Regions from separate parts of the Anoxybacillus sp. FSL W8-0104 genome, predicted to be linked through region 1. Evidence: riboswitches for the same ligand, from Rfam matches in the RefSeq annotation. Region 1 holds a riboswitch; the other holds the start of a gene.
What was found. A riboswitch is a leader RNA that binds a small molecule or an ion and turns the genes downstream of it on or off. The one in region 1 is predicted to bind cobalamin.
Positions count from the first base shown of each region.

Region 2: linked by a shared signal. The riboswitch ahead of NST18_RS08765 (ABC transporter substrate-binding protein) and the one ahead of NST18_RS03020 ((2Fe-2S) ferredoxin domain-containing protein) in region 1 are both predicted to bind cobalamin.

Region 1 is NZ_JBBOQU010000001.1:554,258-558,416, reverse strand. Features, by position in the region: gene NST18_RS03040 (energy-coupling factor ABC transporter ATP-binding protein) at 1-576, opposite strand, end outside; gene NST18_RS03035 (CbiQ family ECF transporter T component) at 560-1,270, opposite strand; gene NST18_RS03030 (energy-coupling factor ABC transporter substrate-binding protein) at 1,263-1,532, opposite strand; gene NST18_RS03025 (energy-coupling factor ABC transporter permease) at 1,529-2,281, opposite strand; gene NST18_RS03020 ((2Fe-2S) ferredoxin domain-containing protein) at 2,278-2,643, opposite strand; cobalamin riboswitch at 2,781-2,961, opposite strand; gene NST18_RS03015 (LacI family DNA-binding transcriptional regulator) at 3,048-4,082, opposite strand; gene NST18_RS03010 (glycoside hydrolase family 31 protein) at 4,099-4,159, opposite strand, start outside.
Region 2 is NZ_JBBOQU010000001.1:1,657,118-1,661,276, forward strand. Features, by position in the region: gene NST18_RS08755 (adenosylcobinamide amidohydrolase) at 1-644, opposite strand, end outside; gene NST18_RS08760 (FecCD family ABC transporter permease) at 650-1,687, opposite strand; gene NST18_RS08765 (ABC transporter substrate-binding protein) at 1,653-2,609, opposite strand; cobalamin riboswitch at 2,727-2,918, opposite strand; gene NST18_RS08770 (ATP-binding protein) at 2,986-4,159, opposite strand, start outside.

The DNA.
Region 1 (4,159 bases):
GTCTGCCCATTGCCATACGAAATCAAAATCATGAGTGATGACAACGAGCGTCGTACCTGCTTCGTGCCACTCATTTAGTTTCATGATAAGGCGCTCGCTCTGTGCAGCATCTAAATAAGCAGCTGGCTCATCGACAATAAGCAACTCCGGTTGAGAGGCCATCGCTACAGCGAGCGACAACCACTTTTTTTGTCCGAGACTGAGATGATGAATGGGCACGTCTCGCCATTCAGCAAGCGAAAATGTTTTTATCGCTCGTTCGATCCGTTCGCTATTCCCTTGCAAACTAAGCGCAAGCTCTTCCTCAATCGTTGGTGCTAAAAATTGATGTTCTGGATTTTGAAAAACGACGCCGACATGTTGACGTAAATGTTCCTTTACACGTTTTCCTTCCCAATACACCTCCCCTTTTGTTGGGCGATAAATGCCGTTTGTATGAAGCAACCATGTTGTTTTTCCACAACCGTTTTTTCCGATCAACGCATATTTTTTTCCGCGTTCGATCGTAAGTGATACTCCTTTTAAGACGTGCGCACCGTTTCGATACGTATAGTGAACATCATGAAACTGCAACATATAATCCCTCCACGATGAGTAAAACAACGATGCCAAGCGATGCTTCAATGACATACCTTTTTGGCAATTGCTCGTCCGTGCACCGCGGAACTGTAAAAGAGACGTGGCGCGCTCGTTGCGCAATGACCATCGCCTCATATTGATGCAATGTGTGGCGTAACAATTGTGCAACGGCAAGTGAAGCGATCCGCCAATTTCGTTCTCCTTGTCTCACGCGCACCGTAACAAACAGCTCCCTTGCTGCCTTTTCCAACATGAAAATGAAACGATACGTTAACAATAGAAGCTCTATTAGTACACGCGGGATGCGCAATGTTTGTAGTGCGCATGCCAAGCGAAAAAATGGCGTTGTTGCGGCAAGAAAAAAGAGAACGAGCGAGCATGTAAACGCTCGTAACCAAATCGTACCTACATATGAAACGTCCACAACAGCACCATCAAGTGAAAAAAGGAGCGGTGCGCTACTCCAAAGAATAACGAGCGCCATAAGCAAACAAACACGCAAACAAACATGCCATGGTAAGCGTGCATAAACAATAAGCCAAGTAAGCATCCATCCAACAATGAAAAAACGACCAGCATTCGTTCCAATCATCGCCCATATAAGCAAAATAAATGAAAATGTCAGTTTAAATGTCGCCCGAAGTTTCGAAAGCTGATTGCGATACGCCCATTCGTCAAGCCAGCTAACCATTTCGTTTTCGCCCTCTATATAAACCGATAATGTAGCCAATCACTCCCGCTCCAATTGCCGCCTGCAATGAAAATAGCAACGTTTCTACTTCCCCGCCGGGCGGTTCAAAAAACACATCGAACCACGGTTCATAATTGGGCGCAAGTTGTTGAATCATCTCCTCCGCAAGCGCATCCGCCCCAGCAAACTCCGTATGTTTTACAACGACGAGCGGCAAAACGATCAAAAGTGCGGCAAGGAAAAGCAATAGTCGATTGTTCATTTAGCAGACGCCCCTTTCTGTTGCAATATACTTAATTCTTGTTTCGTGTACGTATGTAAAAAATTCCATACAACAACAGTCAGAAGCCCTTCGGTAATTGCAAGCGGTATTTGAGTGACAGCAAAAATGGAAGCAAACTTTAAGAACGCCCCCCATACCCCGCCTGTTGCGTCTGGAAATGCCAGCGCAAGTTGTATCGATGTCATCACATACGTAGCTAAATTGGCAAACATCGCCGCCACAAAAACAGAAAGGCGCATCGAAATGCGAAGCTTTTGGCATGCAACAAACGACACGTACGCTACAAACGGACCGATAACCGCCATCGAAAACGCATTTGCACCGAGCGTTGTCAATCCACCATGCGCAAGCAATAATGCTTGAAACATTAACACAGCCGTACCGATGACCGTCATGACGAACGGCCCAAATAACAGCGCACCGAGGCCTGTCCCTGTCGGATGCGAGCTGCTTCCTGTGACAGATGGAATTTTTAAAGCGGAAAGAACGAATGTAAATGCGGTCGCTAGCGCAAGCAACATTTTCATTTCCGGCTGTTGTTTTACGATGCGCGTCATCGTCCGTAAACCGACGAAGAAAAATGGCAAAAATAACAACCACCAAACGAGCGCCCAATGCCAAGGTAAAAATCCTTCCATAATGTGCATCGCATATACTGAAGGTGAAAGCGCAAATAAAACGTAGACAGTCAAGCATGTACAAACGATCCACCATGCGTTTCGCTTCATTTTTCTTTCCCCCTTGTCGCAACGCTATGTTCGGGCATAACAAATCCTGTATGTTCATACGTATACGTGACGTAATCGCGCAATATGTTCCCGTCACGTACATGATTGCGTACAATGTCTCTCCCTATTTGTTCATCAATCGTACGATACCAAACACCTTCTGGATAAACGATGACGACACATGCATCTTCGCAGCGACCGTTGCATCGTGTACGCGTCGTATGAACGCGCCCATGTAACTGCAACCGATCAATTTCATCGCGAATCGCTTGCGTCACCTCTTCCCCTCCTTTTCTCATGCAGCTTCCTCCGTTGCAAATAAGCACGTGATGTGTCGTTCCTTGTAAATTCCATGTTGCCATATATGTCGCCCCTTTTTTCAAAATAAAAAAGCACCTCTAGGTAGAGGTGCAGAAAAAACGAAAGATTCAAACAATCATATATTCACAACCGTTGCTTTCCATCGTCTCCGCACGTCCACCTATATTCCCGTAGGCAGCCGACGTATCGCAAGCAGGCAGGTCTCCTGGCTTAGGTTCATCATTTCGTTGCGCCTTCCCAAAAATCAGTGGCATATTGCAACGAAACTCCCCATCACAGTGGCGGGTACCGCGACGGCTTTGCACCGTTCTTCCCTTTTAAGCATACGGACGTATGCACCGTACTTGCTCATCGTATATATTTTTTCAAAGAGCGTGAATGTTAAGAATATAATACACCATTTTTTTCTTCTCGCCTAGCCTGTTTATAAAAAAAGAGCACCTTCCTATTCAGAAGATGCTTTGTAATAATCGCACGAAAACCGTTTGACGAGCGTATGCGGAATAATGATGCGTTTAATTGGCTCATTCGGGTTTTCGATTTGTTGAATTAAATTTCTTGCTGCTTCAAAGCCGAGCTGGAAAATGTTAATGTCTACCGATGTTAATGGCGGACGGGAAATTTCTGATAAAAGTACGTTGTTAAAGCTCACGATCGACAAATCGGCTGGTACGCTTAGCCCCATTTCCGCAAGCGTATTTAATACTCCAAGCGCCATTAAATCGTCGGCGACAACGAGCGCAGTCGGCGGTTCTTTCAATGAAAGCAACCCTTTCATCGCCTCTTGGCCGCCTTCTTTTAAAAATTCTTCATGCACGATGTAATCTTTTCGATACGGAAGACTAGCCGATTTCAATGCTTTTTCATATCCGAGCAAACGATCCATCGTCACGATGAGATTTACATTTCCTCCGACAAAAGCGATGCGTTCATGACCGAGCTCAATTAAATATTCCGTCGCCTCGCGCGCAGCGCGAACGTTATCGTTATCCACGTGCGTAATTTGCTCCGCTTTTTTATGCGGTTTACCGATGACGACAAACGGCACGTCTTCTTTTTGTAAATACGCCATAATTTTATCGTTCGCTCGCGAATACAGCAAAATCACCCCATCGACGCGTTTTCCTTGCACCATATGGACGACGCCTTCATAAATTTCCGCTTCCGTCTCCCCTGTCGACAACTGCAACGCATATTGCCGATCATGCACCGCTTTGCTAATGCCGCGAATGACTTCTGGGAAAAACGGGTTTTGAAACGCTTTATCGGCTGAGCTTGGCATAATTAAGCCGATCACTTGCGTCGATTTATTTGCTAAACTGCGGGCGATAAAATTCGGATGATAGCCGAGCTCTTTCATCGCTTCGCGCACTTTTTTCTTCGTCTTTTCACTAATGCGCGGACTGTCAGCAATGACGCGTGAAACAGTCGATGGTGCCACGTTCGCTCGTTTCGCTACATCTTTAATCGTTACTGTCATAAAAATCCCCCATCTCTTACAAAACAAACGTGTTTGTCGCCTCATCGATGATACATCGTTCTCCATTAACAACAATT
Region 2 (4,159 bases), 1.1 Mb from region 1:
GCAACAGCTTTTCCATCTTTCAATAAAAGAAGTCGGTCGCAATAAAGCGAGGCAATATTTATATCATGAAAAATAGCTACAACGGTAAGCCCTGATTGTTTTAATAAATTGAGCAACTTAAACTGCTGCGCCACATCCATATGGTTCGTCGGTTCATCTAAAAGCAATACACGTGGTTGTTGCGCTAACGACCGTGCGAGTGCTGCTCGCTGACGTTCTCCCCCGCTTAATTGTTCTAATAAGACATGCTGTTTATGTGCTAACGTCACACAATGAAGTGACTCGTTGACCACTTGTTCGTCTTTCTCTGTCCATTGCGGAAAGAGAGATGACTGATAAGGATATCGTCCAAGTTCCACCATCTCTTTCACTGTATATCCAAATGAAACATCTGTATGTTGTGGCAACGTCGCAACGAGCTTTGCATATTGTCTCGGTTTATACGTCTGAATCGGTTGACCGTAAACAAACATATCCCCTTGTTGCAAAGGAAGTTCACGGCTCATCAGTTTCATTAGCGTCGTTTTCCCGCTTCCGTTCGGTCCTAACATACCGAAAAACTCCCCTTCATAAACGGTAAACGAAACATCTTCCAACACTTTTTTTTCCCCATATTGATACGAAACGTGCTTTACATCTATCATATCGATCACGTCTTCCGTCTTAAACTTTTAAATAACAATATTGCAAACAATGGTGCGCCAATAAATGATGTGATGACCCCAATTGGCAACTCCCGCGGGGCAACGATCGTTCGTGCCACAACATCTGCTAACACTAAAAACGTGCCACCGTACAAAAAAGAAAGTGGCAATAATTTCCGGTGATTTGCCCCACAAATCAAACGCGTCATATGCGGAATGACAAGCCCAACAAAGCCGATCGTGCCCGATACAGCTACCGCTGCGCCTGTAAGCAAGGAAGCGCTAAGTAAAATCCATAACTTTTTTCGCAACACATGTACGCCAATGTTTGCTGCTGTTCGCTCGCCAAATGAAAAAGCGTTTAACTCGCGAATATGTGTAAATAAGCCGAGAGAACCGATGATAAAAAACGGTACAAATAAAGAAACATATGACCAACCGCGCATCGCGACGCTTCCCATGAGCCAGCTAATGACTTGACGCAATTCCTCACCACTAAGGGCAACCATAAGTGAAATAACCGAGCCGAAAAACGCATTCATGATAATGCCGATTAAAACGATCGTTTCAATTCCCATATTGCGTTCTGCAAGTCGAGCAAATAATAAAACAAACAATAATGTCACGAGCGCACACATAATGCTCACGATCGGTAACGTAAAGCGTCCGAGAAACGACAAATGAAGTTGAAAAAAGAAGACGAGTACCGCTCCGACAGCAGCGCCAGATGATACTCCAATCGTATACGGATCAGCTAAAACGTTTTTTAAAAGCCCTTGGAACGCTACACCAGCAAGTGCTAAGGACGCCCCAATCAAAAAGGCGAGCACTACTCTCGGCACACGAATCGCAATAATAATTTGCGAAATGGTGGCGGGAACGTCCATCGGTGTATGAAACAAATGATGCGACAACGTGTCCCATATAGAAGAAAAGGGAATCGATTGTGATCCAATCGATATCCCTAATAATAGTGCAACGATTGCAATGATGGATGCAGTCATATAGTTATTTAAAAATGTCTGGATAAACGACTTTGGCAATTTCTTCGACCCCTTCAGCTAAACGTGGTCCTGGACGAGAAACTAAATCTGAGTTCACATCATATACTCGCTTATTTTTGACAGCCGGAACGTCTTTCCATGCTGGGCGAGCGAGCACTTGCTCAACTGCGTTCGGCGTGTAATAACCGTACGTCGTAATAATGACATCCGGGTTTAACGCCACTGCATCTTCTTCCGTAAACATCGGCCATCCTTCTTGATCACCTGCCGCATTTTTCGCATGAATGATCGTTAACATCTCATTCATAAATGTTCCTTTTCCAGCTGTATAAATTTCTGGTGCAGGCGAGACTTCGATCCAAACGGTTGCTTCTTCTTTCACCTCTTTTGCTTTTTCAGCAATGGCATCGATTTTTTGCTTCATTTGTTTCACAACGTCCGATGCTTCTTTCGTTTTCCCTGTCGCTTTACCGATTAGTTCAATGGAAGCATACACGTCATTCAACGATGTAGCATTTGGCACAACAATGACTGTAATGCCCGCATCTTTCAATTGTTTCAATCCTTCTTCAGAGTTATGTGCACTTGACGCGTGTGCAAGCACAACGTCCGGCTGAAGCGCGATAATTTTTTCAACATTAAACTCCATGCCGCCGATTTTTTCTTTATTTTTCACATCTTCCGGATAGTTATCAAAATCGCTTACACCAACGATTTTGTCACCAAGTCCTAACGCATACGCAATTTCTGTATTGCTCGGGATAAGCGAAACAATTTTTTCCGGTTCTTTTTCAATCGTGACATCACCAACCGCATCTTTTATGGTGACTGGAAATGCGGCTTGTTCCGTTTTCGCTTCTTGCTTCGTCTCTTTTGCTGGCTCTGCGTTATTCGCGCACGCTGCTAATCCGAGCGTCAGCACGAGCACCAAAAGCCATACATACTGTTTCCATTTTTTCATCGTTTTTCCCCCTCTTTGTATATAAAAATAAAAAGCTCATCCCAAATGGAATGAGCTGGAAACAACAAAAGACAACCGTCACCTTTGTCGTTTCGCCGTCTCACTCCCCGAAGACGCGAATGACGATGCAAAAAGGCAGGTCTACTGACTTATGCGTCATCCTACTTTGAAGCCTTCCCATACGAATTGTACAGTGGCGTCCTTCATTTCGTCAGCATTTACAGTTGCGGGGACAGTTCTGGACTTGCACCAGATTCCCTATTAAGTCTACTAGGTTTCCCATTCGACACCTTTTTGCAACGAACGTATACAATTGTCGAACAATTTTTACGTTTCTATCATAGCCGAAAACGTCGCTTATGACAACAAAAATTTTCTATTTCAATGGAAGTGTAAATGTAAACGTCGTTCCTTCGCCGAGCTTACTATGAACGGCGATCGTTCCTTTATGCGCCTCAACGATGTTTTTCGCAATCGCAAGACCTAATCCTGTGCCAGAGCGACCGCGTGTACGTGCTTTATCCGCTTTGTAAAAGCGCTCAAACACGAACGGCAAATCTTCTTCAGCAATGCCAGAGCCTGAGTCTCGAACAGAAATGCGCACCGCCTCTTCGTCCCCATCGACTATGACACGAACTTCCCCACCGTCATCTGTGTGACGAAGAGCATTATCAATTAAATTCGTCAGCACTTGTTCGATACGGTCAGGGTCAAACAACACGACAAATTCTTCATTTATGTCCACGAGCAAGCGAACTCCTTTTTCTTTCGCTAACGCTTGAAACTTATGAATGATGCGCTCGGTGTATGAACGAAGCGGCACGCGCTCTTTATGAAGCGTTAAATGTCCTGCTTCCATACGCGCTAAATCAAGCAAGTCGTTAACGAGGCGACCCATGCGCAACGATTCATCATAAATGACTTTTGCCAATTCTTTTTTCTCTTCATCTGTCGCCGCGATGTCGTCGACAATGGCTTCACTATACCCTTGCAACATGGCGATTGGCGTTCGCAACTCATGCGAGACGTTGGCGATAAAATCTTTGCGCAACTTATCGAGCCGACGCTCTTCCGTCATATCTCGAAGCACTGCAACCGCCCCGCGAATCACTTTGCCATTGTACAACGGCGTCATCACAATGACCCAATTGCGACCTTGTAAAGCAATTTCTGCTGCTTGTTCTTTCTCTTCCGCCACCGCTTTCGTAAACAATTCATTCACTTGCGGAGGAAGCGGCGATAAATCGTCGCGCTGCCCTTGTTCGTAGTACCATGCTTGTAAAAATCGGTCGGCAGGTGGGTTTGTAATAAGCACTTCGCCATTGCGATTGAGCGTAATGACGCCATCCGCCATGCTGCTTAAAATGCTCGCTAGTTGTTCTTTTTCTTGATTTAACGCATTAATGTGAAATTGCAATTGCCGACCCATCTGGTTAAACGCCATAGCCAGTTCCCCAATTTCATCATGGGTGACGATCGGCACTTTGGAATCGAATTTCCCGCGCGCCATTTCAAACGCGACTTGTCTCATTTTTCTAAGCGGTGCCGTA